One region of the Paenibacillus sp. fava2 genome, then DNA from elsewhere that is predicted to be linked to it. Evidence: predicted binding sites of a transcription regulator. Region 1 holds the regulator's gene; each other region holds the start of a gene.
The links. The regulator Rex, encoded in region 1, represses fermentation and respiration genes when NADH is low (regulators of the CRP and FNR family bind a similar motif). The targets are predictions, from matches to a motif close to TTGTGAAATATTTCACAA.
Positions count from the first base shown of each region.

Region 1 (5,949 bases):
GTTCATGACGCTTTCCAGCTGGGCACCGGAGAACCCGTAGGCTTCCTCGGCGATTTTGTCCAGATCAACACCGGCATGCAGCGGCTTATTCTTGGCATGGAGGTCGAGAATGGACTTGCGGCCCTTTTTATCGGGCATATCCACCTGAATGTGGCGGTCAAACCGACCTGGACGCAGCAATGCGGAATCCAGCATTTCCTTACGGTTCGTTGCGGCTATCAGCAGAATCCGCGGTGCATCGTTATTGTAGATCCCGTCCATCTCAGTCAGCAGCTGGTTCAGTGTCTGGTCATACTCGCGCTGCTGTCCGCCTTCGCGCTTGCCGCCGATCACATCAATCTCATCGATAAAAATAATGGCACTTTGCTTATTTTCCTTAACGGCACGGGTACGGGCATCTTTAAATAAATCACGGATACGTCCGGCACCGACACCTACATACATTTCCACAAACTCACTGCCTGATGCCGCAACAAAGACGGAATTGGTATAATGTGCCGCAGCTTTGGCCATCAGCGTCTTCCCTGTCCCCGGAGGTCCGGTCAGCAGAATTCCCTTGAGCGGGCGGATCCCGAACTTGCTGATCTCTTCATGACGGATCAGAAAGTCAAGGGCCTCACGCAGCTCCTGCTTGGCATTGTCCTGGCCGCCGATCTCCTCAAAGGTAAGCTTCGACGGGCCGTTCTTCTTGCGCTTTTTGTCTGCACCGGCATTGACTGTCAAACCGCCGCGCAGATGGGCAATCAGCAGCAGGGCCCCGAGCATGCCGGCAGCGATAACAACCGGGAAAATATTAATGCCGACAAAAGCCATAAAAACGAGCAGCACCGGAGCAAAACCGGCGAGGATTTCCTTCCAATACTTAGGCATTATTCCACACTCCCATCGTTCCGGGAACCCGCGGTAAAATAATAAACTTGCTCTGTTTACCGTCACTCAGGCTCACGTAGACGTTATTGTCGTCGATTTCTGTCGTTGCTGTCACATTCTGAAACTCGGAGCTTTGGGCTTTGAGTCCGTCTAGCTTGGCAGGAATCAGTGTATATTTACGGCTCTCCATCGCTTCTGCTACGGAAAACATCGCCTTGTCCCAATATTCATCAAGCAATGCACTGGAGTTCTGGTCAACATCAAGCTTAAGCGTACGGCTGCCGATTGCTGACTTACCTTCACTATTAACATACTGCACAAGCTCACGCAATTTCGTTCCAGGTTCAAGATTAAGTTTCAAAGTCACTTCATTGCGGTTAATACTAATATGTGATTCATTGACTCCTTCATAGGATGATACAATTTTCTGGAGCGGATCCTGGACAGCGAACTGGCGGTAAGCATACCAGCCTCCAAACAGCAGCGCCGCAGACAACAGAGACGTTAACAGCACAGGTACGAGACGTAATTTCAAGCAACGTCCTCCTCTCAGATGTAAGCCAATATAATAAAGAAATAATGAAGATAGCATGTTTAGCGATAACTTATTATCCGGCATGCTCTTTCGCATGTCTTAAGTACATGGACTAGTATATCATAGGTGTATATACGATTCCGCATAAATTTGTGAATATATTTTAAATTTTCGATACTAATTTTTGGTTACACTCCTTTTTTCTATTTCATATCGACAAAAAAGACATGAATGATGAGATCATCCATGTCTTCTATTTGGCATTCCAGACAACTTTATCTGTCACTCCGTTAATCCGTTCCGTAATATAAACCGTAAAATCCCCCTATTTTCAGGAGGATTCACATCACCGGGGAAGCTTGTTCCAGTGTACTCCGCCAGGCGGTAATTAATCAGTGGCACCGTGCAGATAGATGCCGAATAAATGCCCGCCCAGAATTTTCACAAACATTTTCCCGGCCTGCCTAAGATCACGTTCGGTATCCACTGTAATTTCTCTCTCTACCAATGTTTGACTAACAACCGCTTCAGTATAAGAATTGCTATATTAATTGTATATCAAAAATTGCATAAATCATCATATTCACAAGATTTAGCATAACAAAAACAGCAGCCGGACCATTACGTCCACCTGCTGCTTATGCCGTTCCTGCTGTATTATTTACTCGGCAGGCTATAGCCTTCCCCGATTGCCGTACCATCGCTGAACCGGTAGAACTGGTAATAATACCGTCCTTCCTGCTTGTAGAAGACCTGCCATGCATATTCTCCATTAAATACGCCGGGCAAAAGCCGTCTGATGTCGGCACCGGGCAGCTCAGAAGCAAGCTTCTCCCGGATCTGCTGCTCTGAGGTACCCTTCGACAGCTCTGCCGCGTAAATATCGTTGTCGCCTCCTGCCGGTTTACCGTCAAGTGTAAAGCGGACCCAGACCATCAGCTCGGTGCCCGCCTCATTCTTTCCTGTAAGCACCCAATAGGCTGCATTTTCATCCCAGACGGATTTCTGGGCTTTGGTCACCTCAGTCAGTCCGGCACGGCTTCTGGCCACTTCCCTGGCTGCGCTGCGCTCGGCCCACTGGTCCTTCATGATATAGGCATAGAACTGACCTAGTCCGAACAAAAGGAGCAGTGCCGCACTGATCGCCAGCGGAAGCCATTTTTTCCTTTTCCTCAAAGTGCAGCTCCCTTTCTTCTAAATAACTGACCGTAAGATCCGGTCGCCTTGCATTCGATTATCTTGTTAGCAGGCTTTCAAAGGTTTCCTGCGCTTTGCGGCGGATCTCCTCTTCGTCCAGTGTCAGGCACTGGCCGTGCTTAACAACCTGCTTGCCGTTAACCCAGACATGCTCAACATCTTTGGCACTTGCCGAATATACCGCATGGGAGAGCAGGTCAGAATGCGGCAGCAGATGCGGCTGATCAATATCAATGGCAATAAAATCCGCCTTCATGCCAGCAGCCAGGCGGCCGACATTGTTCAGGAAGATGGAAGCTGCCCCGTATTCCGTTGCCATCAGCAGCGCTTCCGGCGCAGGTACGGCGGTCGGATCCCCGCTGACTCCTTTATGGATCAGCGCAGCCAGACGCATTTCCTCGAACATATCGAGGTTGTTGTTGCTTGCCGCCCCGTCAGTGCCCAGTGAGACTTTGACTCCCGCACGAAGCAGGTCCGGCACACGTGCAACCCCGCTTGCCAGCTTCAGGTTGCTGCCCGGATTATGGGATACTCCCACACTGTATTTGGCCAAAATTTCAATTTCTTCATCATTCAAATGAACACCATGGGCGATCAGAGACGGGCGGGTGAACATGCCCAGCTTCTCCAGATGTGCCACCGGACGCAGGCCGTAATCGGTCACATTCTGCTCCACTTCATGGCGGGTTTCGGACATATGCGTGTGCATCGGCAGGTCCAGATCATGAGCCTCCTGAACAAATTTCACGAAGAAGTCCGGCGGACAGGTGTAAGGCGCGTGAGGCGAGAGCATTGCCGTAATTCTGCCGTCCGCTTTGCCGTGCCAGTTACGGGCAAATTCCACGGCTTCTGCGAGCTTCTGGTTCTGCACATCTTCAGGACATAGACCGATAGCACCGCGCATCAGAACAGCACGGATACCCGACTGTTCTGTAACCTCGGCCACCCGGTCCATATGATCATACATATCAAGGAAGGTAGTTGTTCCGCCCTTGAGCATCTCCAGAACGGACAGGGCTGTTCCCCAGTACACATCATCACCGGTAAATTTCGCTTCCATCGGCCACATTTTTTCCTGCAGCCAAGTCTGAAGCACCATATCATCGCCATATCCGCGCAGCAGCGACATCGCCGCATGGCCGTGGGTATTGACCAGTCCGGGCATGAACAGCAGACGGCTGCCGTCAACCGTCAGAACGCCTTCTTCTGCTGCAGGCTTATCTTCTCCTATGTATGTGATCAGATCATCCTCTATCGTCATATAACCGCTCAGGACAGGCTGAAGTGAGCCAGCTACAAGAAACCGGCCGTTCGCGATTATCGTTTTATTGCTGCTCATCGGTAATTTCTTCCTTTCCGTCATGCAAATAGTAGGCAAGGCTCTGCAGATCAGTCGTAAAATCGGCCGCATGGATACGGATCGACGGCGGAGTCTTCAGAATAACCGGAGCAAAATTAAGAATAGCCTCGATGCCCGATTCCACCAGAATGTCGGCTACATTCTGCGCTTCACTGTCCGGTACGGTAATAATGCCGATCCGGATCCCCTGCTCACGGATGGTCTGGCCCAGCTCCTCCATCGGCTGAACCGTCAGGGAGTTGATTTTCTGGCCGACCTTGGGTGCGTAGGAGTCGAATACGGCAGTGATTTTCATCGTATCTTTCAGATAAGCATTATAATTGGAAAGGGCGTGGCCCAGGTTCCCCGCACCGACCAGAGCCACGTTGATCTGCTGGTCAAGCTTAAGGATATGGCGGATCTTTTCAATCAGATAGGATACATCGTAGCCGATGCCCTTCCGGCCGAAGTCCCCGAAATAAGCCAGGTCTTTGCGGATCTGTGCCGGATTAAGATCAAGTTTCTGTCCCAGCTCCTGGGAAGAAACGGTTGCAATTTCGCGTTTCTGGAGATCATTCAAGAAACGCAGATACACTGGGAGCCTGCGTACGACAGCCTCCGATATTTTGTCCGATTTCATGTCTTCTCCTCCTAAATTTAGTATAACTCGGATGTGTATGAAAGCCGCACCGCTCCCCGATACTCAAGCAAACAGGAAGCTGATGCGGAACTAGACTAAGAATGAAATGAATGCAGTTTAGGAAATGCCGCCCTCCAGCCATTCCTCGATTCTCGGAACCATCTGGTCAGTCAGCATATGCTCCATCTTGGGGCCGGGCAGTGAATACAGGAAATACTTCCCGTAGTAAGACTCGATGACCCTGGTATCATATACAATGACAATTCCCCGATCCTGGGCGGTGCGAACCAGCCGGCCGAAGCCCTGCTTGAAGCGGATGACCGCCTGGGGTACCGACAGCTTCATGAACGGGTTCTTCTTCTGTGCCTGCAGCAGCTCGGCTTTGGCCTCTGCAAGCGGGTGGTTCGGGGGCTGGAACGGCAGTCTGACAATCGCCAGACAGCTGAGCGCATCTCCGGGAATATCCACGCCTTCCCAGAAGCTGCTGGTTCCGAGCAGTACCGCCGCAGAATTGTCCTGAAAACGCCGGATCAGTTTGCTGCGGCTCCCCCCTTCTACACCTTGCCCAAGTACAGCGATGTCCTCTGCGGCCAGTGCATCCTTAAGCGGGTCATAGACCTGCCTTAGCATCTTATAGGAAGTAAACAGCACCAGCATACGGCCTTTGGTTGCCACAGCAGCTTCTGCCAGTGAGTGCACCAGTTTGTCAACAAACCTGGCATCCCCTACACTGCCCTTTACGCTCGGAAAATCACGCGGGATAACAAGCAGTGCCTGTTCGCGGTAATTAAACGGTGAAGGCAGCAGCGCTGTCATCAGCCTGTCCTGCTCCGCAGCCTCGCCCAGTCCGAGATTATCGATCATGAACTGGAAGGATTTATCCACAGACAGCGTTGCAGAGGTCAGCGTTATACTTTTCTTCTTGTCGAAGAACAGCTCCTTGAGCTGGGCACTGACATCTACCGGTACAGCATACAGCTGCAGGGATTTGCCTCGGTAATTGCTGCTGCCTTCCATCCAGTACACAACATTCTCATCATTCAGGCCCATGAAGAAGCGGATCTGCTCGCGGATCGAGGCCAGATCCTTAAACAGGCCGCCGATGTCGGTTACCAGACTGTCCGAGGAGGACTGGCTGTCGGTATCGCGCATTTCACTGAGCATCTTGTCGCCCCTGCGGATAATATCACTGAGGCTGAGATTCAGTGTGTTCTCCAGCGCAGCCAGCTCCTCCCAGTCCCTTGGCTTCTTGCCGGGGTGCAGGCGTGACACCAGCTGTCCGGCCTCACCAGCTGCCGCATCACTGCGGTCTGGCAGCAGTCCGAACAGCTTGTCGCTGAGCACATCCCAGGTTTCCTTGACGGTAAG
Region 1 is NZ_CM177755.1:4,798,532-4,804,480, forward strand. Features, by position in the region: gene AC4G46_RS21055 (AAA family ATPase) at 1-870, opposite strand, end outside; gene AC4G46_RS21060 (hypothetical protein) at 863-1,405, opposite strand; gene AC4G46_RS21065 (cell wall elongation regulator TseB-like domain-containing protein) at 2,063-2,581, opposite strand; gene AC4G46_RS21070 (amidohydrolase) at 2,640-3,941, opposite strand; gene AC4G46_RS21075 (redox-sensing transcriptional repressor Rex) at 3,928-4,581, opposite strand; gene dinG (ATP-dependent DNA helicase DinG) at 4,699-5,949, opposite strand, start outside.

Region 2 (5,949 bases), 3.6 Mb from region 1:
GCGTCCACGCCGCCGCGGAAGAGCATCAGGAGGGCAGCCAGGATATACATAACCCCGATTTTTTTGTGGTCCACGGTAGTCAGCCATTCGCGCCACAGATAGCCCCACTTCTTAAAGTAGGTCAGCCCGATAATAATCGCAATGGTAGCAAGGACGATGCTGGCCATGGCTCCATATATTAAGGCTCCGCCGTGAACCTTAAATTTTTCTAAATCCATTAGGGTGGCTCCTTTCAGGTTGTTGCTGTTGCGGATCTAATCTTTATCGTTGAGAATTTTCCTGGACAGCGGAAGTCGGCAGTGGCTCAAAGAGCTCCGGATTCGGGTCCAGTTTGAATTCAGTCTCACTTGAAGGTGCCGGGGAAGGATGAATTTCCTTGTTGTCCTCATGCTCTTCGCCGCCGTTTTGCATATCCATTTCCATGCCGTCACCGCTCATATGCTCGCTGTGATCGCCAGGAGGCGGACTGAATTCCAGATGGGTAGAAGAATAAGTCTTGCGTCCGAGATGCTCGGCGGCCAGAAGGCCCTTGAATTCGTCTTCTGTCAGCGCAGGAGCAGTCTCCTTCACTTCCTTAATCCAATCCTGATAATCCGCGTCAGTCATAACCAGCGTTTCAAATTCCATGTGGGCAAAGCCTTTACCGCTGAAATTCGAGTTCTTTCCGATATAAGAGCCTACGGTATCACCAGAGAGGTTCAGATAGGTGAGCATGTCGCTCATTGCGTATTTCTGTCCGGCCAGCTGCGGAACCCAGAAACTGGTGATCGTTCCGAAGGAATACAGTCTGAACTCAACTGCACGGTGAACCGGGATGTTCACATAGTTTACTGTTTCGATGCCTTCCTCAGGATAGCTGAAATGCCATTTCCAGTTGGAGGAGGAGGCATAGATGACTAGCGGCTTCTGGTCCTTATACTCATTCGCCACATTCTCTACGGCATGGGTGGACTTTACAGTCACAACCGACAGGAAGGCCACGATGATGATCGGGATAATAATCCAGATCGCTTCAAGAACCTTATTGCCCTCCTCATGTTCAGGAATGTAGCCTTCATTGCTCTTCTTTGCCCGGTATTTCACCAGGACGAAGATATATAAGATGTAGACAACTGCCAGGACAAAGGCCATCACCGCAATGGAGAGGATAATGGTGTCAGACAGCGTCCGTGCAGCCGGGCCCTTAGGATTCAGTACGGTTAACGAACTGCATCCCGGAAGAATAAAGAGCAGGCTGAGAAACAAAGCGTATAACGGTCCCTTTTTTTTCATATAGAACTCCTTCCTTCAATAATTCTTTTCATTAGCCGTTCGTTGCTGGCGGGCGAATTAATAACCTGTATATATAGTAAGAATTACTTACCCGGATTGCAAAATACATAATTTGTAAAAATATCTATAATCGTCCTCAAAAATGGCGATAAAGTTAAAGATGTGTGATCAATTTGTTACAAGTACAGTTATGTATGACAAAGATCACTGTAGCGGCGGGCTTTAAGCTAAATTTAAGGTTGTTCAAACTTTGTTCAAAATTACCGTATTGTTGCTAATTTCGTCACAATTATAATGTGTGAAATTCACAGAAATTAACCGCTTTATTTGTTGGTCTGACAGTATTCGACGAAAGTTGCACTCCTATTGGCGTAAAGTGCTATTGTGTGATTTGTCACAGCGTGAAAAAGTAACAATATTTTAGGCACCCGGTTACAATCTCTCAAATTACGTTATATCTATGTATGGTAGAGTTAGAGGCAAATATACATAGATTGGAGCTCTTGCTTGTGTTTAAAAAAGTAATGCTTGTTCTTATGTCCTTATTTGTAACTTTTGGTGTGCTGCAGACTGCAGCAAGTGCAGCCGGTGCGGGCCCGAGCCTGAAGCTGGGTGTGAATGACAAGCTGACCGGAATTGAAGCTGTGCCGGTTAAGGGCAGCTATTATGTCCCCCTGCGGGCTGTATCTGCAGAGCTGAAGTGGACGATTACCGGGCTGACTGACGGAATTGCGGTTGCTGCGGGCGGCAAATCCGTACTTTTGCTCAAGAATAACGGCGGCTTAAAGCTGCAGGACGGTACAGTTGTGCCGATGGACAGCTTCTTGCAGAACGGGAATCTGATGGTACCGGTGAAGCTCAGCGGATACCTCGGGTATAGCATAACCTTTCAGGGAGATAAATATTTACTGAGAGTCCGCGACGGGTCGGCGGCCATGAGCGATGAGGCTTTTGTGAAGCAGTATGCGGACGAACTGAAGCCGCAGGCTGTAAGTCCGGCTAAACCTTCCGGAGAAGGGGACGTTAAAGGGCGGACCCTATATCTGACCTTTGATGACGGGCCGTCGGCGACCACGGCACAGCTGCTGGATATACTGGATAAGTACGAAGTCCAGGCAACATTCTTTATGCTTGGCCCGAACATGAACCGTTATCCCGCCCAGGTGAAGCGGATTGTGAAGGCAGGGGGCGGACTTGGGCTGCACGGCATGACCCACCGTAAGGAGAAATTTTATGCTTCGCCTGCGGCAGCGCTGGCTGAAATGACGGCGGATAACGCGGTGCTGAAGAAAATCAGCGGGGCGGAAACTACGCTGATCCGTCCGCCATACGGAAGCAAGCCCTACTTCACCAAAAGCTTCAGGGACAAGGTGCTGGCCCAGGGCTACCACCTGTGGGACTGGAATGTCGATTCGGAGGACTGGAGATACAAGGAAGACAGCGATAAAATCTATAAATCGGTTATGGACCAGGTGCACAAGCTGCAGTCATCCAAGACTAATCCGGTCATCCTGATGCATGACCAGAAGGCAACATTGAAGGTGCTGCCGCGCCTGCTGGAGACCTTCAAGAAGGAAGGCTACAGCTTTGCTGTAATCACCAAAGATCTGAAGCCGCTGAACTTCTGGAATGATGAGCGGTAACAGCAGGTTTATGGAACGGAAAACATGATGTTTGTGAAAAGAGGCCGGCAGACTTAGTCTGCCGGCTTTTTTGCTGTGCATGGGCTGCTTGCGTATAAACGTTACTAGTGGCGGAACTGCGAAGTTGAAATAAGTGTATTCTAGCGGGCAGGCCGTTTCTTTGCGTTGACAATTCCAACTAACTGTATTAATAATAGTAGTACAGTTAATACACCTAAGTTTTCCATATTTGTAGCTTAGTAAAGGAGGGCGCCTATGTTCGAACTGGATGTCCGCAGCCGCAAGCCGATTTACGAGCAGCTGACTGATAAGGTAAAAGAAATGATCATGCACGGCATTCTGCAGGCGGATGAACAGCTTCCATCGGTAAGAACATTGTCCTCACAGCTCACAGTCAATCCCAATACGATACAGAAGTCTTACCGGGAGCTGGAGCGTGAAGGCTTTATTTATTCCCTGCCCGGAAAAGGGAGCTTCGTAGCACCGCTTGCCCAGGAGCGCAGTGAGAGTAAGCGGACAGAGCTGCGCGGACAGCTGCTGAGGCTGATGGCCGAGGCGGTATACCTCGGTTTCACCGAGAGCGAAGTAAGTGCATTGTACCGGCAGGTTATGGAGCAGAGAGAGGGGGAGAAGCATGATTGAGATGCGCGGGGTAAGCAAAATATTTCAAGGGGAAAAGGCCGTCGACAGCCTCTCGCTGTCTGTGCGGCAAGGGACGATCTACGGCCTGCTCGGATCAAACGGCGCGGGCAAAACCACGCTCCTGAAAACACTGGCCGGGATTTACCGGCCCGACGAAGGGACCGTTACGGTTGGCGGTGAGCCGGTTTTTGAAGCTCCGGATGTAAAGCGGAGGATTATTTTCATGCCGGACAGCCCGTATTTTTTTCCGCAGGCAACATTGCAGAGCATGGCTGCTTTTTACCGGTCGATCTATCCTTCGTGGAGTGAGAAGCGGTTCGGGGAGCTTGGGACAGCTTTTAAGCTGGACAGGAAGAGAAAGCTCAGCAGGTTCTCCAAAGGGATGCAGCGCCAGGCGGCACTGTGGCTTGCTCTGAGCTGTACGCCGGAGGTGCTGATCATGGACGAGCCGATCGACGGGCTTGATCCGGTTATGCGCCGGCAGATCAAGAATCTGCTGTTTCAGGAAGTGGCCGACCGGGGGCTGACCGTCCTGATCTCCTCCCACAATCTGCGCGAGATCGAAGATCTGTGTGACCATGTCGGTATCATGCACGGCGGCCGGATGCTGGTAGAGAAGGAGCTGGATGACCTGAAGGCGGATACGCATAAAATCCAGGTGGCCTTCCGCGATCAGCGCCACGCCGGTGCGCTTGCCGCCAAGCTGCAGATTCTCCACCAGGAACAGCGGGGCAGCGTCAGCCTGTATATTGTAAAAGGCGACCGTGAGCGGATCACGCAGGCTTTTCATGTGTATGAGCCTTATGTGTTCGACCTGCTGCCGCTGACGCTGGAGGAAATCTTTATTTATGAAATGGGGGATGCCGGATATGATGCGCAGCCGATTCTTCTTTAACAGCAGTGTCATCCGCCAGAACCTGCGCCAGCATGGCTGGATCGGAATTATTTATTCGCTCGTTCTTTTATTCGCGCTGCCGCTGCAGCTGTTCTTAAACAATGACCCCAACCCGGAGCGCAGGACTATAGACAACCTGTTCTTCATCGGCGGAGAGATTCAGATGCTGTTCTCCGTTACGGTGCCGGTCGCGGCAGCCTTGTTCCTGTTCCGTTATCTGCAGGCCAAAGCGCCATCCGACCTGTGGCACAGCCTGCCGCTGCGCCGGGAACACCTGCTGGTGTCCCATACGGCAAGCGGGCTGATTCTGGTGCTCGGACCGGTCTGGCTGACTGCTGCCGTGACCGCAATAGTGCGGCCAATGGCCGGCAACATGTATATTTACTCCTGGGCAGACGTGGGGCAATGGTGCCTGACGCTGACGATCCTTACGCTGTTCCTGTTTGTGTTCAGTGTGTTTGTCGGCATCTGTACCGGGCAATCCGTGCTTCAGGGGGTGGTGATCTACATTCTGCTGGTTCTGCCTGCCGCGCTGCTGATGCTGGTGAATGAACATTTCAGCATGTATCTGTATGGTTACCCGGCATGGTACGGATTAAGGGGCCGGAGTGAAGTCTGGTCTCCGCTGATGCATATGATCTATGTCAAAACCAATCCGTTCACCGCCGGCTATCTCTGGTTCTATTCGGCATTGACTGTCCTTTTGTTTGGGCTGTCCTTCCTGCTGTACCGTAGACGGCACGGGGAGAAAGCGGGCCAGGCGATTGCCTTTACTTACTTTAACCCGCTGTTCAAAGCGGGGATTATGCTCTGTGCCATGCTGTTATCGGGTACTTACTTCGCTCATCTCCGGTACCAGCAGCTTGGCTGGATTATCGGCGGCCATCTGATCGGCGCACTGATCGGCTATATTGCCGCAGAGATGATTATCCGCAAAACCTGGCTGATTCTGACCCGCAAGGCGGCGCTCGAGTTTGCCGGATATGCAGCGCTGCTGGGACTTGTGCTGTATATTCCGGTATCCGGGCTCACCGGCTATGAGAACAGGGTTCCGGCTGCGGATAAGATAGCGGGTGTATATGCTTCAGATAATTATTCCACCTATGATGCCTACTGGAACAATGCATATCCTTTTGCAGACAAACAGGACCCCTTCATCGGGGATAAGGACTATGTTGAAGCTGTCCGCAGGCTGCATCAGGCAATGGCAACCATGCGGCCACATCCGCAGAATGTGGAATACCGTGATTTTTATCTCATGTATAAACTGGACAACGGACGGATTTTGAACCGGAGCTACCGGGTTCCCGTTGCCGGTTTTGAACCGGAGCTGCGGGCCGTAATGGAGAGCGACGGGTATAAACGTACATTGTACAGGCTTTATCAGCTGGATGAAGAAATAGAAGGCCTGCGTTTCAGTGATTACAACAAGGCACTTATTATTTCGGACCCGCAGGAAATTGATGAACTGAAAGAATTATTGAAACAGGAAATTAT
Region 2 is NZ_CM177755.1:1,118,345-1,124,293, forward strand. Features, by position in the region: gene qoxB (cytochrome aa3 quinol oxidase subunit I) at 1-218, opposite strand, end outside; gene qoxA (cytochrome aa3 quinol oxidase subunit II) at 262-1,272, opposite strand; gene AC4G46_RS04870 (polysaccharide deacetylase family protein) at 1,809-2,915, shown strand; gene AC4G46_RS04875 (GntR family transcriptional regulator) at 3,171-3,557, shown strand; gene AC4G46_RS04880 (ABC transporter ATP-binding protein) at 3,550-4,452, shown strand; gene AC4G46_RS04885 (DUF6449 domain-containing protein) at 4,406-5,949, shown strand, end outside.
Region 2: qoxA (cytochrome aa3 quinol oxidase subunit II) is a predicted target of Rex. The motif match lies at 1,544-1,561, and genes of this name have one in related genera.

Region 3 (5,949 bases), 1.7 Mb from region 1:
GAATCCCACACCTCATCCGTCACATCATCCAGGTTGTCCATCGCAATCTGCGCTGTAATACTGGCGTTATTCACCAGGCCGTCAATGGTTCCATAAACCCCGGCAATGTAGGCAACCATGGCATCAACTTCATTTGCGGACGCGACATCCGCTTTATACGCAAAACCTCTTCCACCCGAACTTTCAATCTCCTGAACGACCGCGAGAGCTTCTTTTTCAGACCGGCTGTAATTTACAGCGACAATGGCTCCTCTGGCAGCCAGCTTTAATGCCGTTGCTCTTCCCACACCCGTTCCGCCGCCGGTAACGAGAATCACTTTATTATTTAATTCCATAGCTGATCATCCCCGCTTCAGATTTATTCAGGAACATTATACTTTTACGCGGATGTAAGGTATAATTCGGAAAAATGAAACGGGTATCATTCTGAATGATATCAGCGAAAGGTGCGGCTATTGTATGGAAAGCCAGGATTTAAGGATTTTTAAAGCTGTTGCGGAGCTGCAGTCTATTTCCAAAGCGGCTGATAGATTAGATTACGTCCAGTCGAACATCAGCCAGCGGATAAAAAATCTGGAGGTTGAACTAGGTGTCCCTTTATTCAGCCGCAATAACCGTGGGGTGACCCTGACTGAGGAGGGAAGCAGATTGCTGGACTACACCGATCAAATTTTAGGCTTAATGGAGGAGGCCAGATCGTCAGTCAACCCGGAAAAATGGAAAACTACACTGGCTATAGGTGCTCCGCAGACGCTCTCTGCTGTCCGTATTCCCCGGTTATTGTCTTCCTTTTTGCAGGATAACAGGATCGATATCAGGATGAAAACGGATCGTGCGGAGCGGTTACAGGAAATGCTCCAGTACGGGGAGGTAGAGGGGGTTTTTGTAAATGGTACATTCAATAACGTTCTCTTTACACCGGTATATACTTATGATGAAAGAGTCGTGGTCATTTCCCCCAAACCTGGTGAGCATAGTAATGAGCTTCTCGGGCATCATTTGATCATTAACAGTGATCAGAACTGCGTGTATAGAAGGAAGTTATTGGATGTTTATATGAAAAAAAAGGAGTCAATCAACCAGACAGTTATGGAATTTGACTCCCTGGAAGCAATTCTGCAGGCGGTTAATGACGGACTGGGGATCAGCGTTATTCCGGCAGACATTGCCTACAGCCGTAAGGAGCTGCAGTCCGTTCAAATGGAGGAGCTTCCGGATCCGGTCAGGGTCAGCTTTATAGTAAAGCAGGGCAGAAAGCAATCCCGGCCATTAAAGCAGTTCATCCGTTTTTTAGAGGAGAGCTGAACAGAAAAAAAGCCTTCCGCGTCATGACGGAGGGCTTTTTGGCATATCCTACAATTCATACAGCAGGAGCAGAATCAGATGAATTCCACGAATTCATTAACAGGCTTGCGGTAGCCGCGCGGTCTGATTTTGTGCTTGTTGTCCTTGCCGATTGTTATCATCAGGACGGGAACAAGATTGTCCGGCACTTGGAGTGTTGCATTGACCGCCTCCGGTACAAATCCGATCATCGGGCATGTATCCCAGCCTCTGTCCTTGGCAATCAGCATGAACTGCATAGCGGAGAGGGAGGCATTGCGGATTGCTTCATCGCGCTGGAAGGCTTCGTTGCCTTCATAAGCATCGTTGATAGACTGGATGGTGCTGTCGTATTCCTCCTGGCTCATGGCGCCGAGCAGCTTCAGACCGCTGTAGATCTCCGGCGCCTGCAGGTAGGCATTTTTGTCCCCATACACGACAATCACAGCAGAAGCGGTATGTACCTTATACTGATTATAAGCATCCTTCCGGATCTGCTCCTTGACGGCCGGATCGGTAATCACCTTGTAATGGGTGTGCTGCAGATTGTTGCTGGAAGGAGCCAGGCGGGCAAGGGAGAACATCTCCTCCAGCTCTGATTTGGTAATCGTAACACCTTCAACAAAATTCATGGCGGATCTGCGGGCTTGAACTAAATCTGAAAAAGTACTCATTGTTATGCCTCCGTTAGCTTATGTATTGGTTAATAAAAATCAATAGCTGATGTTTTATAATAAACTTACATTTAGTTACTTGCTAAAGATAGCATGGTGTGTGTGGATCGTCAATGCTTTTAAGCATGGATTCATAAATTTTTTTATAAAAAGAAGAAAATTCGAGAAAACGACATTATAGAAGTGATTATTATCACAAAATAAGGTTAAACGGGTAAAAACTTTGTGACATATTTAACAAGAACGGTGGTATAATAGGCACACTGACTTTGTGAGTTAGATTAGAAAAACGCAGTTATGTCAATGTGAAGGAGAGACTAAAATGTCAGAAACGATTACGCAAACAGTGCCTGAACAGGAGCAAGCGGCAGCCGCAGCAAAGAACCCAAAGGAGGATCTGCTGGAGCAGCTGCTGAAGCCGGAGGTTCAGGAATCGCTGACGCTGCTGGTGCAGGAGCTGCCTAAGCTTACCCAAATGGTCGGAGTATTATCGAAATCCTTTGATTTTGTACAGGCGGTTGCAACGGATGAGGTACTCAAGAATGATACAGTTGGTGCTATTAAAGAAATTGCCGAGCCGGTTGTAGGGTCGGTTAAAAACATGGCAGCTACCATTATTGAAGCAAAAGACCGGGCCGAGGCAAGTACGGAAAACATCAGCCTGTTTGGCATGATGAAAATGATCAAGGACCCTCAAGTGCAGAAGATGCTTCGTTTCATGAACGCTTATCTTCAAGTCAGCGGCGAACGCAGCACGCAGAAATAGCCTGAATACCAAATTATCACACATGTATGGACGGAGGAAATAGAATGTCAAAACATATCGTAATTCTGGGTGCAGGGTACGGCGGCTTGCTGAGCGCGCTGACTGTACGTAAATATATGAGCAAAGCAGAAGCAAAAGTTACCGTGGTCAATCAATACCCGACCCATCAGATCATTACGGAGCTTCACCGCCTGGCTGCCGGCAGCATCGCGGAGAAGGCCATTGCCATGCCGCTCGTTAAGCTGTTTGCCGGCAAGGATATTGATCTCAAAATCGCCAAGGTAAAATCGTTCTCTGTGGACAACAAGCAGATCAGCCTGACTGACGGCTCAACCCTGTCTTATGATGCGCTGGTTGTCGGCCTTGGCAGCATAACCGCTTATTTCGGAATTCCGGGCCTTGAGCAGTACAGCATGGTCTTGAAATCGGCAGAGGATGCCAAGAACATTCATGCCCACATTGAAAATAAAATCGCTGAATATGCGAAAAGCAAAAATCCGGCGGATGCAACCATTCTGATCGGCGGCGGCGGCCTTACCGGTGTCGAGCTGGTTGGTGAAATTGCCGATGTACTGCCTAAGCTGACCAGAAAGTACGGGGTTGATCCTAAGGAAATCAAGCTTCTGCTCGTTGAAGCCGGTCCTAAGATTCTGCCGGTACTGCCGGATCACCTGATCGAGCGTGCGACAGCCAGCCTTGAAGCACGCGGAGTACAGTTCCTGACAGGCCTTGCTGTAACCAACGTTGAAGGCAATACCATTGACCTCAAGGATGGACAAAAGATCGTTGCCAATACTTTCGTCTGGACCGGAGGGGTACAGGGTAATCCGCTGGTCGGCGAATCCGGGCTTGAGGTCAACCGCGGACGGGCGACTGTCAATGATTATCTGCAGTCCACCTCGCACAAGGATGTATTCGTCGCCGGAGACAGCGCCGTTTACTTCGCGGCTGACGGCCGTCCATATCCGCCTACTGCCCAGATCGCATGGCAGATGGGTGAGCTGATCGGATACAATCTGTATGCAGCCCTGAACAACAAGACGCTGGAAACCTTCAGCCCGATCAACTCGGGGACGCTTGCCAGCCTTGGCCGTAAAGACGGGGTAGCTATTATCGGAGGCAGCTCGACTCCGCTCAAAGGCCTTCCTGCAACCATGATGAAGGAAGCCAGCAATATCCGTTACCTGACTCACATTAAAGGCCTGTTCAGTCTGGCTTATTAATTCTTAGCCGCGCTGTAATCCTTAAAGGCATCTATACAGCCCCCTCAATCATCCTGAAGCATGCATGCCAGTACAGGCACAGGAGATATGAGGGGGTTTTGTGTTTTAGTCAGCTTGTTATTGTATTTCCGGGTTATGGAAAATATCCGCTGTACTATTCTTCTCCCTTTGCTATAATAGCCTTGTTTATATCAATCTAATTCCGTATAGGAGGATTTGAGATATGGGGTTCAAAGACAATGACGTGATCGTATTTATCGGCGACAGCATTACGGACTGCGGACGGGATTACAATGATGCCGGGTCGCTTGGAAGCGGTTACGCTCTGATGGCAGCCGCCCGGCTTGGGCTGCAGTATCCGGAGAAGAAGCTGACGGTATATAACCGCGGGATTAACGGCAACCGGGTGACCGATCTGCAGCGCCGCTGGGACAAGGATTGCCTGGAGCTGAAGCCGGATTGGGTATCGGTCTATATCGGAATCAATGATACATGGCGCTGGTATGATTCAGGCTTTGAGACAACAGCAGCAGAATTTGAAGCCGCTTACCGGGATCTGATTGAACGGACCAAGGCGGCGACGGATGCCAGGCTGGTGCTGGTTGAGCCGTTCGTCCTCCCTGTGCCGGAGGACCGGAAGGGCTGGCGCACGGATCTGGACCCGAAAATTCATGTGGTGCGTTCGCTGGCAAGGGAATTCGGTGCAGTGCTAGTCCCGCTGGACGGTTTGTTCGCGGCCGCATCAGTCAAGGCGGAGCCTGCTTTCTGGGCGGGTGACGGCGTTCATCCTTCTCCAGCCGGCCACGCTCTGATCGCCGAGGCCTGGCTGAAAGCGGTTGGAGCTATCCGGTAGCCACATACAGCTACGAATGACAAAAGACTGATCCGACAGGTTAACGCTGCGGACCGGTCTTTTTTTGGCTGGCAGCCCGGCGGTTACGCTGTTTATTTTATTATGCTGCCGGAGACTGTTATAATGGAAGGATACATATGGACTTGGAGGTGGAGCCTGTGAGACGGCTTCTGCTTATCGTGCCTGTGTCATTGATTATTGTATTATCCGGCTGTGCCAATGATTTGGGTTATATTAATGCCCGGTGGATCAGTGAGGTTTCGCTTGTTTATCATGCTTTGGATCATGAGAAGACGGCTGTCCCGTTTGATTCCAGGTCCTTTACCGATACCGTATTTATTAAAGATGTTGCTGATGCCATGAACCAGAGCAAAAGGATACCGGGAGACTTGGATTATGATGCTGATTTTCGGATGAAGCTCACTTATGGTGACGGATATACCGAGGATTATATTTTGGCGCTTGGTGGAGCCGCCGGCAATCCGGGCTTGCTGCTGTCAGCAGACAGGAGCAGTACAGGGTATACCATACCGGCCAAGTATGCCGACAGGCTGCGGGCGGTCATTTTTGGCAGCGGGACGCAGGCAGTTGCTGGAGCTGTACCATTGCAGACGGACATTGCCATCGACAGTCCCTTCACCATATCACGTAATCCGCTGCTTCAGGTAGCTGGCATACCCGGATACTTGAATCTGGAGCTGATCAGAGGCATGTACCGGGAGGACTGGAATGCACTCTCACCGCTTGCGGGCAGAAGCTGGAGCGGCGATTTCCGCCTGAGCATTACAGGTGAAGATGGAGGGCTTCTGCACACTTTTCCATTAAGTGATCAATATAATGAAGGATTAGAATTTAATGATTTGTTTCAGATTGAATTCGGTGATTATAACGGCGACGGCAATCCGGATTTTACGATTGGGCAATACGGCTCAAGCAATGGTAACGTTTATAAGCTTTTTACGATCAACAAGGATTACTCTATTCAGGAGCTGATCGTTGAGCGGACTCCGGAGCTGTTTATCAGCAGCCCTGCAAGGTATTCCGTGAAGTTGACCGAAACCGCAGAGGGCTTTACGTCAAGCCATTATGACAATTCAACCGGCCGGCAGG
Region 3 is NZ_CM177755.1:3,085,349-3,091,297, forward strand. Features, by position in the region: gene AC4G46_RS13120 (SDR family NAD(P)-dependent oxidoreductase) at 1-335, opposite strand, end outside; gene AC4G46_RS13125 (LysR family transcriptional regulator) at 460-1,305, shown strand; gene AC4G46_RS13130 (nitroreductase family protein) at 1,380-1,997, opposite strand; gene AC4G46_RS13135 (DUF1641 domain-containing protein) at 2,320-2,763, shown strand; gene AC4G46_RS13140 (NAD(P)/FAD-dependent oxidoreductase) at 2,808-3,986, shown strand; gene AC4G46_RS13145 (SGNH/GDSL hydrolase family protein) at 4,210-4,839, shown strand; gene AC4G46_RS13150 (YhfM domain-containing protein) at 4,998-5,949, shown strand, end outside.
Region 3: AC4G46_RS13135 (DUF1641 domain-containing protein) is a predicted target of Rex. The motif match lies at 2,221-2,238, and genes of this name have one in related genera.

Region 4 (5,949 bases), 2.1 Mb from region 1:
ATCGCTGCTTCCTGCCGCCAGGGAGACATAAACTCCGCCTGCTTGGGGAAAATAATAACCGGAGCAGCATGCCGGCTGCAGATAACAAACCAGAAGGCATTCCAAATTGTGAACAATGTGAGAAAAATCACAATTATACTTGTAATGTGAGAAAAATCACAATATAATCAACGTATAAAGTGAAATTTATCACATACGCAAACAAATATTAAATAAATATGCTTGCCAATTTGGAGGAGGAAGAAATCATGAAAGTAGCAGTCATTGGATGTACCCATGCCGGAACCGCCGCAATTGTTAATACCGCACAGCTTTACCCGGACGCCGAGATTACGGTGTACGAACGCAATGATAATATCTCATTCCTGTCGTGCGGCATTGCCCTATATGTAGGCGGAGTGGTTAAAGACCCGCAGGGCCTGTTCTATTCGTCACCGGAAAAGCTGGCTGAGCTCGGTGTTACCACCAAGATGCGCCATGAAGTTATTAATGTAGATACCGCCGCCAAAACACTGCGTGCCCGCAATCTGGCAACCGGTGAGGAATTTAATGATACGTATGACAAGCTGATTATGACTACCGGCTCATGGCCGATTATTCCCAAGCTGGAAGGAATGGATCTGGACGGCATCCTGCTCTCCAAGAACTACAACCACTCGAACACCATTATTGAGCGGGCTGAGCAGGTAAAAAGAATTACCGTAGTCGGCGCAGGCTACATCGGGGTCGAGCTGGTTGAAGCCTTCCAGATGAACGGCAAGCAGGTAACCCTGATTGACGGTGAGGAGCGTATCCTCAGCAAATACCTGGACGAGGAATTTACAGCTCCGATTCAAAAATCGCTTGAGGACCACGGCATCAAGCTGGCTCTCGGTGAAAAGGTAAGCTCTTTTGCCGGCGAGAACGGTAAAGTAACCAAGGTTATTACGAGCAAAGGCGAGCACGAAACGGATCTGGTTATTCTCTGCATCGGCTTCCGTCCGAATACAGAGCTGCTCAAGGGCCAGGTGGATATGCTGCCTAACGGGGCGATTATGGTCAATGATTACATGCAGACCAGCCTGCCGGATGTATTCGCTGCCGGAGACAGCTGCGCGATCCATTACAATCCGACCGGACAGCATGCCTATATTCCGCTTGCGACCAATGCGGTCCGCATGGGTACACTTGTAGCCCGCAATCTGGTTGCCAATACCATTCCTTATATGGGGACACAGGGTACCTCGGGTATCAAAATTTATGAAGATAATATTGCCGGCACCGGGCTTACTGAAGAAGCAGCCAAGGCAGAAGGCATCGAGGTAGAGAGCGTAATGATCACCGACAACTACCGTCCGGAATTTATGCCGACTGTGGAAGAAGTGCAGCTGAAGGTCGTTTATGCCCGCGGCACACGCCGGATTCTCGGCGCACAGATTATGTCCAAAATGGACCTGACCCAGTCCATTAATACGGTATCTGTCTGCATCCAGAACCGGATGACGGTTGACCAGCTGGCCTTTATCGACTTCTTCTTCCAGCCGCATTACAACAAGCCGTGGAACTTCCTGAACACGGCCGGCCTGCAGGCACTGCCCAAGACAGTGGAACGCAGAGAGACAGTAAATGTATAATTTATAGATGGATTAAGTCCGACCGGAGCCGCCCTGGCTCCGGTTTTTTGCATGTCAGAAAAGATGGATTTGAGGACGCGGCAGCGGGGATTATGGGGCTGTTATACATAAAAGCGAATGAACTGTTACTGTGTTTTTTTTAACATTCATCTTTTTTGTGCTGTGCTAAATTTGACATGTCAGTGAAAACTTTCACGAAGCGTTTCTTGTGGTGATATTTATCACGTAAATGTGATCGGGATCACGCTACAATGGGATAAAGGAACAAATTTTAAGTAATTTTCGAAGGGGATAGGAATCATGGCATACAACAAACCGCAACAGATTGCCGAGGTAACGGTAGAGAACGGAATCAAGAAGGTCCATAACCCGCTTGCAGCCGTGCTTATTCTCGGTTTTCTGGGAGGGGCATTTATTTCGCTGGGATTTTTACTGGATATTCGTGTCATTGCGGGTGCTCCGGCTGAATGGGGCTCCATCGCGAACTTTATCGGGGCTGCTGTTTTCCCGGTCGGGCTGATTATGGTACTGCTGGCGGGCGGGGAACTGCTGACGGGCAATATGATGGCGGTGCCGCTGGCTTTTATAGCGAAGAAGATTTCGTTCTGGGATGTCATTAAGAACCTGGTGCTGATCACGCTCAGCAACCTGGCAGGCGCCCTGTTCGTTGCTTATTTCTTTGGTCATGTAGTCGGTCTGACGGCTGAAGGCGTATATCTTGAGAAATTGGTCAGTATGGCTGAGCATAAGATTGATGTTACATTTGTGCAGGCTTTTGTTTCCGGGATCGGCTGTAACTGGCTGGTAGCGCTGGCAGTGTGGCTCTCCTACGGGGCGGATAATTTCAGCGGCAAAATTCTCGGTATCTGGTTCCCGACTATGGCGTTCGTTGCCATCGGCTTCCAGCACGTTGTGGCTAACATGTTCCTGATCCCTGCTGCCATATTTGAAGGACACTTCACCTGGGGACAATATGTCGCCAACTTTGTTCCGGTGTGGCTCGGTAATCTTACCGGGGGAGCAATCTTTGTAGCAGCAGCTTATTACATGGCTTACCTGCGCAAAGCGCCTGCAGCTGTCCAGTCAGTTGAAGGTGTAGCGGCAGCTGCTGTGAAGAAACACGCTTAACAGTAATCCGAAGCTGATGTGAACGGGCTTCATAGAATGAATAGCATAGGCACTCCTTGCATGACCGGCCAGCATCCATTATTAACGGAGCAGGCGGCTGGTGATCGGGGGGTGTCTTTTTCATTTATAAAAAATGCCTGCAAAACAAAATTCGCCGTGCAGATCCGACTCGGGGGAACGAAATCGGGTTCACGGCGAATAAATAGGGAGTGTTTCATATGCTCTATTACCCGGACATACCGGCATCGAAACAGCCGGATTCCGGTGATTTTCTTTACGCCCCGGAACGCCCGCTATACAATGGACAGACGAGCTGTTTTATACGATATTAAGCTTCATTTAACCGAGTAATTAAAGGAGGACATCCGCTTTGAAGCATAGCAGTGACGGCGTTTTTCCGGCGGTATGTCCGCTGGACTGTCCTGACACCTGCGGGCTGCTGGTGCATAAGCAGGACGGGAAAATTGTAAAAGTTGAAGGAAACCCGGCACATCCGGTCACGAAAGGGGCAATTTGCAATAAGGTGCGGAACATGGCCGGACGGGTGCATCATCCGGAGCGGCTGATGCACCCGCTGCGCCGCACAGGCCCCAAGGGCAGCGGAGCCTTTGAACAGATCAGCTGGGAAGAAGCGATTGCGGAGATTGCCGGCCGGTACAAGCAGCTGTCAGCCGGGCACGGGCCAGAGAGTATTCTGCCGTACTACTTCTACGGCAATATGGGTATGCTCAGCGTGGGCGGGATGGACCGCCGCTTCTTTAACAGGCTCGGCGCAAGCCGCCTGGACGCCAAAATCTGTAATGCAGCCGGGACAACCGGCTGGAAGTATACGATGGGTATTGACGGGGGAGCCAATCCGGAGGATACGGTGAACGCCGATCTGATCATCGTCTGGGGCGGCAACATTGTAAGCACCAATATGCATCAGGTGGTTTTTGCCGAGCAGGCGCGCAAGCGGGGAGCAAAGGTTGTGGTCATTGATGTGCACCGCAACCGCACGGCGCAGTGGGGGGACTGGTTCCTGCCGCTGTACCCGGGAACAGATGCCGCACTGGCGCTTGGCCTGATGCATATTCTGTTCCGCGACGGACTGACCGATGAAGCTTTTCTGCAAAAGTATACGGTAGGGCATGAGGAGCTGCGGGAGCAGGCACTGAGGTATCCGCCCGGGCTGGTGTCGGAAATTACCGGCGTGCCTGTGGCAGATATTGAGCAGCTGGCCAGGCTGTACGGCGAAGCTGAGGTGCCGTATATCCATATTGGCAACGGGCTGCAGCATCATGACAATGGCGGGATGAACGTCCGCAGCATTGCCTGCCTGCCCGCGCTGGTCGGTGCCTGGCTGAAGCCGGGCGGCGGGGCGGTCAGGTCCAACGGCGGCTACAGCTCCGTTCATTCGCAGGCGCTGGCCCGGCATGATCTGCGCAGCAACCCGCAGACACGCAGCATCAACATGAACCGGATCGGCGAAGCGCTGGCACAGCAGGAACAGCCGATCATGAGCTTATTCGTCTACGGCACCAATCCGCTGGTTGTAGCGCCGAGTGCCGACAAGGTAAAGGCGGGGTTTGCCCGCGAGGATCTGTTTACGGTGGTGCATGATCTGTTTATGACCGATACGGCGATGTATGCCGACATTGTGCTTCCGGCAACCTCCACCTTTGAAAATACGGATTTGTACAGCTCCTATTGGCATCATTATATGCAGCTTCAGGAGCCTATTCTGGAGCGGCAGGGTGAATGCAAAAGCAATGTCGAGCTCTTTTCGCTGCTGGGCCAAGCCATGGGCTTTGAACCGGAAGTTTTCGGCCAGCCGGAGGAGGAGATGATCCGTGACGCACTTGATTATCCGGATAACCCGTATTTGAACGGGGTAACGCTGGAGCGGCTGAAGGCTGAGCGGTTCGTGAAGCTGGATATGTCACCGAAGGCGCATTTTCTGGAGACGCTGCCGACCCCTTCCGGCCGGATCGAGCTCTATTCCCAAGCGATGGAGCTTGCCGGCCTGCCGCCGCTTCCGGTCTATACCCCGCTGAAGGAAGGCTACGACGGAGTGCGCCGGCCTGAGCAGGGAGCAGATTATCCGCTGATGTTCATCTCGCCGCCGAACCATAATTTCCTGAATTCGACCTTCGGCAATGTAGAGAAGCATCAGAAGCTGGAGAAGGCGCCGGTCCTGCAGATTCATCCTTTGGATGCAGCTGCCCGGGGGATTGCGGACGGTGACGAAATCACTGTATACAATGGCAGAGGTGCGGTGGAGATTTCAGCCATGGTGACGGATAAAATGCTGCCGGGCACCGTGATCAGCCAGGGGCTGTGGTGGGGCGGAAAAGGCAAGAAGCAGCGGGTCAACGTGCTTACACCGGACCGGCTTAGCGACATGGCCGGGGGCGCAACCTTCTTCTCGGCTACAGTGGAAGTGAAGAAACGGAAGCAGGTGTTGGAAGTGTCCGGATCCGTCTGATTACACTAAGATTCTATATTTGAATAACGCGATAAAGCGGTAATGTAAAAGCTTGCTCTTCACCCTGTTTTGGGATGATACTGGATGGATTGACGACATATATGTAACAGGGGATGAAAGACAAGCCATGAAGTTTTTGCAGGACTATCCGAGGGAAGTCAAAGTATTTCTGATTGCAAGTCTCGTCAATGCGACCGGCAGCGCACTTATGTGGCCGCTTGTGACGATGTATGTTTTTGAGGAGCTTGGCCGCAGCATGCAGGAGGCCGGACTCGTTATCGCTATCCAGTCTCTGGGGGGGATCGCCGGACAGCTGCTGGGCGGATCATTGTATCATAAGCTGGGCGTCAAACGCCTGATTGTCGGAGCGCTGGCTATGAATGCGCTCGCCTTGTTCGCCCTTCCCGCGGCAAGCACGAACTGGTATTTATTCATGGTGGCTATGGGGCTGGTCGGCCTGTTCAATTCCATGGCGCAGCCGGCGATCCAGGCTTTTGTCGGCTTCCGGTTTGCGGAGCGGCGGGGCGAGCTGTTCAATATCATTTATGTTGCGAATAATATCGGGGTGGCACTCGGCACGATCCTTAGCGGTTTTCTGGCCGAGATTTCCTATATGCTGAGTTTTGTGATGAACGGGCTGACTTCGGCCATCTTCGCTGTATTCTTCCTCGTCTATCTGCGGAAAATCAGCAGTACTCCGGTGCAGGAGAATCTGCCGCGCAGATCCCAGCAACGGGAGCA
Region 4 is NZ_CM177755.1:6,870,309-6,876,257, reverse strand. Features, by position in the region: gene AC4G46_RS30355 (FAD-dependent oxidoreductase) at 249-1,613, shown strand; gene AC4G46_RS30350 (formate/nitrite transporter family protein) at 1,914-2,741, shown strand; gene AC4G46_RS30345 (molybdopterin-containing oxidoreductase family protein) at 3,112-5,208, shown strand; gene AC4G46_RS30340 (MFS transporter) at 5,336-5,949, shown strand, end outside.
Region 4: AC4G46_RS30350 (formate/nitrite transporter family protein) is a predicted target of Rex. The motif match lies at 1,794-1,811, and genes of this name have one in related genera.